Constrictibacter sp. MBR-5: one gene and its partner. The protein of the gene in region 1 interacts with the protein of each later gene in a pairwise test. Links are inferred from orthologs where the notes say so. Each region holds a gene or a part of one and is shown in the gene's direction. Other genes may lie near its edges.

The links.
Region 2: the proteins of hflK (region 1) and ftsH interact in binary tests that used the Escherichia coli proteins (3 or more experiments, as listed by UniProt). The link is inferred for Constrictibacter sp. MBR-5 from one-to-one orthologs.

The regions. Positions count from the first base shown.
Region 1 is NZ_JBEPTK010000003.1:103,798-107,040, reverse strand. What follows is about bases 164-3,091. They hold hflK (FtsH protease activity modulator HflK), read left to right. Parts: upstream 164-1,006; coding sequence 1,007-2,176; downstream 2,177-3,091. Other genes in these bases: hflC (protease modulator HflC), read left to right, coding at 2,173-3,091; ABIE65_RS07500 (CoA transferase), read left to right, coding at 164-883. In the rest of the region: more of ABIE65_RS07500, read left to right, coding at 1-163; more of hflC, read left to right, coding at 3,092-3,129; ABIE65_RS07485 (DUF2065 domain-containing protein), read left to right, coding at 3,143-3,243.
Region 2 is NZ_JBEPTK010000019.1:57,930-61,120, forward strand. What follows is about bases 267-3,142. They hold ftsH (ATP-dependent zinc metalloprotease FtsH), read left to right. Parts: upstream 267-678; coding sequence 679-2,607; downstream 2,608-3,142. Other genes in these bases: tilS (tRNA lysidine(34) synthetase TilS), read left to right, coding at 267-583; folP (dihydropteroate synthase), read left to right, coding at 2,931-3,142. Also shown: more of tilS, read left to right, coding at 1-266; more of folP, read left to right, coding at 3,143-3,191. UniProt on the Escherichia coli protein: Acts as a processive, ATP-dependent zinc metallopeptidase for both cytoplasmic and membrane proteins. Plays a role in the quality control of integral membrane proteins.

The DNA.
Region 1 (3,243 bases):
CAAGCGGCGGGCCGACCTGATCATGCTGACGATTCTCGGCACCCGGACCGGCGCGCCGCAGGTGGACTACACCGTCAATGCGGGGGTGGGTTTCCCGCTGATCAGCGGCCCGGAAGGCCATCCGAGGCCGGTGAACCAGGTCATTCCCGCCTGGGACATCGCCACGGGCATGATGGCGGCGACGGGCATCCTCGCCGCCGACCGGCATCGCCGGACCACCGGCGAAGGCCGCCTGATCAAACTGCCGCTCCAGGACGTCGCACTCGCGACCGCGGGCAACCTCGGCTATCTGGCCGAGGCCGAGGTGAACAGTGACGAGCGGGCGCGCTACGGCAACCACATCTTCGGCACGTTCGGACAGGACTTCCCGACGGCGGACGGCCGCCACGTGATGATCTGCATCTTCACCACGCGGCAGTTGCACGCGCTGAAGGATTCGGCCGGCCTGGGCGAGGCCTTCGCCGCGATCGAATCCCGCATGGGCGTGAACCTGGAGGACGAGGGCGACCGTTTCCGGGCGCGCGAGGCCCTGACCGAGGCGATCGCGCCGTGGGTGGCGCGTCACACGCTGGCGGAGATCCGACCGATCTTCGACAAGGCCGGCGTGCTCTGGGGACCGTATCAGACGTTCAAGCAGCTGCTCGCCGAGGATCCGGTGTCGACAACGGACAACCCGATGTTCTCGCGGGTCGCGCATCCCGGCGCCGGGACGTATCTCACGCCGGGGACGCCGCTCGACTTCGTCGGCCTCGACCGGCGGCCGCAGGCGCCGGCGCCGGTGCTCGGCCAGCACACGGACGAGATCCTGGCGAGCGTACTCGGCCTGCCGGAGCGGGAGATCGGCGAACTGCACGACGCCAAGGTCGTCGCCGGCCCACGCTAGGCGTCGGGGCGGCCAGCCGGCGCTTGATTCGCGCGGCTTCCCTTCAAATATGCGGCCAGGACATGACAGGGCTGCGGCCGTAGAATGGCAGCCATCCGGAAGGTAAGGGAGTAGGGTTGCACCATGCCATGGCAGAACCAAGGCGGGGGCGGCGGCCCCTGGGGCGGCGGGGGCGGCGGCGGCCCTTGGGGTGGCGGCCCCTGGGGCGGCGGCGGCCAGCGTGGTCCCGGCGGCGGCGGTGGGGGCGGTCAGCAGCCCAACCTCGAGGAGATGCTGCGGCGCGGCCAGGAGAAGTTGCGCGGCATGATGCCCGGCGGACTTGGTGGAGCGGGGATCTTCATCCTGATCGCGCTGGCGCTCGTCGTCTGGGTCGCCACGGGCATCTACCGCGTCCAGAGTGACGAGCAGGGTGTCGTCCTGCGCTTCGGTGAGTGGAACCGCACGACGCCGCCTGGCCTGCATTTCGCCTGGCCCTATCCGATCGAGACGGTCGACACGCCGAAGGTCACCCGCATCAACCGCATCGAGGTCGGCTTCCGTGCCGTCGGCGACACCACGGTCGGCCGTCCCGAGATCGGCCGTCAGGTGCCGGAAGAGGCCCTGATGCTCACCGGCGACGAGAACATCGTCGACATCAATTTCGCGGTCTTCTGGCGGATCGCGGACGCGGGCCGGTTCCTCTTCAACGTGCGTGCGCCGGAGACGACGATCAAAGGCGTTTCCGAGAGCACGATGCGCGAGATCATCGGTCAGACGCCGATCGCGCTGGCGCTCGCCGAAGGCCGCGCGCGCATTCAGGCGACCGTCCAGGAGCGTATCCAGCGAACGCTGGACGATTACGGCGCGGGCGTTCAGGTCACCGAGGTCCAGCTGCTGAAGGTCGATCCCCCGGCCGAGGTCATCGACGCATTCCGCGACGTCCAGCGGGCGCGTGCCGACCAGGAGCGCCTGCGGAACGAGGCGGAAGCCTATCGCAACGACATCATCCCGCGCGCCCGCGGCGATGCCGAGCGTCTGACCCAGGAGGCCGAGGCCTACAAGCAGGAGGTGGTCGCGAGGGCGCAGGGTGACGCGGAGCGCTTCGACAGCGTCTACGCTGCGTACAGTTCCGCCCAGGACGTCACGAGGCAGCGGATCTATCTGGAGACCCTGGAGGAAGTCCTGCGCAACGCCAACAAGGTGATCATCGACAAGGACGCCGGCGGCGGCCAGGGCGTCGTGCCCTATCTGCCGCTGAACGAACTGCAGCGACGTTCGCCGCCCGCGCCGCAGCAGGGGGAGGCCCGTCGATGAGCCGGATCCTCGCCCTCGTCGCCGGCGTCGTCGTCATCGTCGCCGCCATTCTCGCCTGGAGCGCACTCTACACGGTTCACCAGACCGAGCAGGCGATCGTCTTCCAGTTCGGCGCTCCCATCGAGGAAGTCCGGGAGCCGGGCCTGCACGTGAAGATGCCGTTCATCCAGAACGTCGTCTACTACGACAACCGCGTGCTCGACTTCGCCCCGCCGGCGGAAGAGGTCATCACGTCGGACCAGAAGCGGTTCGTCGTCGACGCCTTCGCCCGGTTCCGTATCACCGAGCCCCTGCGCTTCTATCAGGCGGTACAGACGGAAGCGGCGGCGCGCGGCCAGCTGCGGAGCTATCTCAGTTCGAGCCTTCGGAGCGTCATCGGCAACCGCACGCTCTCGGCGGTGCTCTCGGAAGAGCGCACGGAGATCATGCGGCAGATCCAGGCGGATACCAACAAGGCGGCCCAGGCGCTGGGCGTCGAGATCATCGACGTGCGGATCCGGCGCGCCGACCTGCCGCAGGCGAACGCCGAGGCCATCTTCCAGCGCATGAAGTCCGAACGTGAGCGCGAGGCGCGCGAATTCCGGGCGCAGGGTGCCGAATTGGCCCAGCGCATCCGGTCGCGTGCCGACCGGGAGCGGACGGTGCTGATCGCCGAGGCCGAGCGTACGGCCCAGACGCTGCGCGGTCAGGGCGACGGAGACGCGATCAAGATATACGCCGATGCGTTCGGTCGGGATCCGTCCTTCTTCACCTTCTACCGGTCGATGCAGGCCTATCGCGAGGCGCTCGGCGCCGACGGCACCACGTTCGTGCTGAGCCCGGAGAGCGACTTCTTCCGTTACTTCGGCGATCCCGCCGGCGGGGGCCAGACCGCCCGTGCACCGACGCTGCCGGGCATCGCGTCCCCGCAGAACAGGACCCCGCCGGCGGAGGCGCCGGCGACGCCGCGTTGAGGGACTGTCGCACGTGAGGGATCTCCTCGCCGCACTCGGGCTGGCCCTCGCCGTCGAAGGAGCGCTCTACGCGCTCTTTCCCGCCGGCATGCAGCGGATGATGCTGGAGATGCT
Region 2 (3,191 bases), on another replicon or contig:
CGGCCTGATCGCTGCGGCGGTGACGCTGCGACCCGAAGGCTACGCCTTGGTCGATGCCGCACTGTTCAGCGCAGCGCCGGCGGATGCGCGGTTGCGGCTGCTGGCGGCGGTGACCGGCGCGCTGGGCGGTGGCGACTGGCCGCCGCGCGACGAGCGCGTCGAGCGCTTCGACCATCGCATGCGCGACGCCGGCTTCCGCCAGCATACGCTGGGCGGATGTCTGGTGCGGGCGGTACGCGGCGCATTTCTCGTCTGCCGCGAGCCGGAGGTGGCGCCGACGCTGACGGTGGCCGCGGGTGAGCGTCTGCACTGGGACGGACGCTTCGACATCGCTGTGCCGGCCGGCTCGGGCGAGGGCCTGACGGTGGGGCCGTTCGGCGCCGCGCGGCGGGACCGCCGGCGTTCCCTGTTGCCGGCGAGCGTGCGCGCCGGACTGCCCGTTCTGCGCGACGTGCGGGGGATCGTCGCGGCGGCCGAGCCGCTGCGTGCCGATGAGAGCGTTGATCCCGCAGCGATTCCATCGCTGTCGGCCACCTTCCGGCCGAGGAGGCCGCTGATGGGGCCGGGTTTCGCGCTTGTTTGAGGCACGGCCGGCATTATCTTGGATTTCACGATGCCGATCGAATTGGGTCGCCTTTCGCCTGCTTGGGCCGCGACCCGTCTGCATAGGGGACTAGGTTGAACAATTTCGGCAAGAACCTGGCGCTCTGGATCATCATCGGCCTGTTGCTGATCGCGCTGTTCAACCTGTTTCAGGGGTCTTCGGGCCGGGGTCCGCAAGCGGACGTCGCCTTCTCCGATTTCCTCAGCCAGGTGGACTCGGGCCGTGTTTCCGACGTCAAGATCCAGGGCAACCAGATCACGGGCCACTATTCGGACGGCAAGGTCTTCTCGACCTACGCGCCCGACAACGCACCGGTCATCGAGCGGCTGACGAACAGCGGCGTCCGCATCACCGCCGCGCCGTCGGACGACAACGTCCCCTCGCTGTTCGGCATCCTGATCTCCTGGTTCCCGATGCTGCTCCTCATCGGCGTCTGGATCTTCTTCATGCGCCAGATGCAGTCGGGCGGCGGTCGCGCCATGGGCTTCGGCAAGTCGCGGGCACGCCTGCTGACCGAGCGCACCGGCCGCGTCACCTTCGACGACGTGGCGGGCATCGACGAGGCCAAGACCGAACTCGAGGAGATCGTCGAATATCTCCGCGACCCGCAGAAGTTCCAGCGGCTCGGCGGCCGGATCCCGAAGGGCGTGCTGCTGGTCGGCCCGCCCGGCACCGGCAAGACGCTGCTGGCGCGTGCCATCGCCGGTGAGGCGAACGTGCCCTTCTTCACGATCTCGGGCTCGGACTTCGTCGAGATGTTCGTGGGCGTCGGCGCCAGCCGCGTGCGCGACATGTTCGAGCAGGGCAAGAAGAACGCCCCCTGCATCATCTTCATCGACGAGATCGACGCTGTCGGCCGCCACCGCGGTGCGGGCCTCGGCGGCGGCAACGACGAGCGCGAGCAGACCCTCAACCAGCTGCTCGTCGAGATGGACGGCTTCGAGGCGAACGAGGGCGTCATCCTCATCGCCGCGACCAACCGCCCCGACGTCCTCGACCCGGCGCTGCTGCGGCCCGGCCGCTTCGACCGTCAGGTCGTCGTGCCGAACCCCGACATCGTCGGCCGCGAGAAGATCCTGAAGGTGCATATGCGCAAGGTGCCGCTGGCGCCCGACGTGAACGCACGGGTCATCGCCCGCGGTACGCCCGGCTTCTCCGGCGCCGACCTCGCGAACCTGATCAACGAGGCCGCACTCCTCGCCGCTCGCCGCAACAAGCGCGTCGTCACGATGCGCGAGATGGAGGACGCGAAGGACAAGGTGATGATGGGCGCCGAGCGTCGCTCCATGGTCATGAGCGACGACGAGAAGCGGCTGACGGCCTATCACGAGGGCGGCCATGCCCTGGTCATGCTCTACGTGAAGGGCCACGAGCCGCTCCACAAGGTGACCATCATCCCGCGCGGCCGCGCCCTCGGCCTCGCCATGTTCCTGCCCGAGCGCGACCGTCTCAGTCAGTCCTTCACGGAGCTGAAGGCCCTCATCGCCAGCGCTTTCGGCGGACGCGTCGCCGAGGAGCTGATCTTCGGCAAGGAGAACATCACGACGGGCGCATCGCAGGACATCAAGGTCGCGACGCACTATGCCCGCCGGATGGTCACTGAGTTCGGCTTCAGCGACAAGCTCGGTCGTCTGCGCTACGCCGACAACGAGGAGGAGGTGTTCCTCGGCCACTCGGTGGCTCAGCGCAAGAACGTTTCCGATCACACCGCTGCGCTGATCGACGAGGAGACGCGGAAGCTCGTCGAAGAAGGCGAGAACGAGGCGCGCCGCATCCTTTCGGAGCACATGGACGAACTGCATCGTCTCGCGAAGGCGCTGCTGGAGTATGAGACGCTGTCGCGCGACGATATCGACAAGATCATCCGCGGCGAGCCGATCCAGCGCCCGGATCCGGAGGAATATACCCGGTCGGAGACGCCGCCGCGCAGCTCGATCCCGACCACCGGCCGGGGCGGCGGAGAGCCGCCGGGCCTGGCACCGGAGCCGCAGCCCGGCGGGTGAGGGCGACCATGGACAGGACCGACGACCCCGCGCTCGCGCGGGGTTTTCGCCTTTTGGAGCAGGGCTGGCTGCCGCAGCCCGACGGCCTCGTGTCGGGACGCGCCGCTGCGGATCTGATCGAAGCCGGAGTCGCGCTTCCGCTTCCCGGAGGACGCTCCGCCTTCACGCTGTGTCGCCTCCATCCGCCTCCGGGCGTCGGCGCGGCGCCGGTTCCGATGCCGATCACGCAGATGTGTAGTCGGGCGCGCGACCTGCTTCCCGCCGCGTTTCGCGTCTCCGAGCGGCCCGCCTTCGCCGGGCTCGACCTGCGCCAGCCTCGGCTGATGGGCATCGTCAACGTCACGCCGGACAGCTTTTCCGACGGCGGGAGGCATTTCGCGACCGAGGCGGCCGTGGCGCACGGCCTCTCGCTGCGCGACGGCGGTGCGGACATTCTCGACGTGGGCGGCGAGTCGACGCGGCCGGGGGCCGAACCTGTTCCGGTCGAGGAGGAGTTGCGGCGGGTGGTGCCGGTGGTGCGTGCGCTCGCCGCGGCGGGCGGGGCGCGCGTGTCGATCGACACCCGTCACGCGCCCGTCATGCGC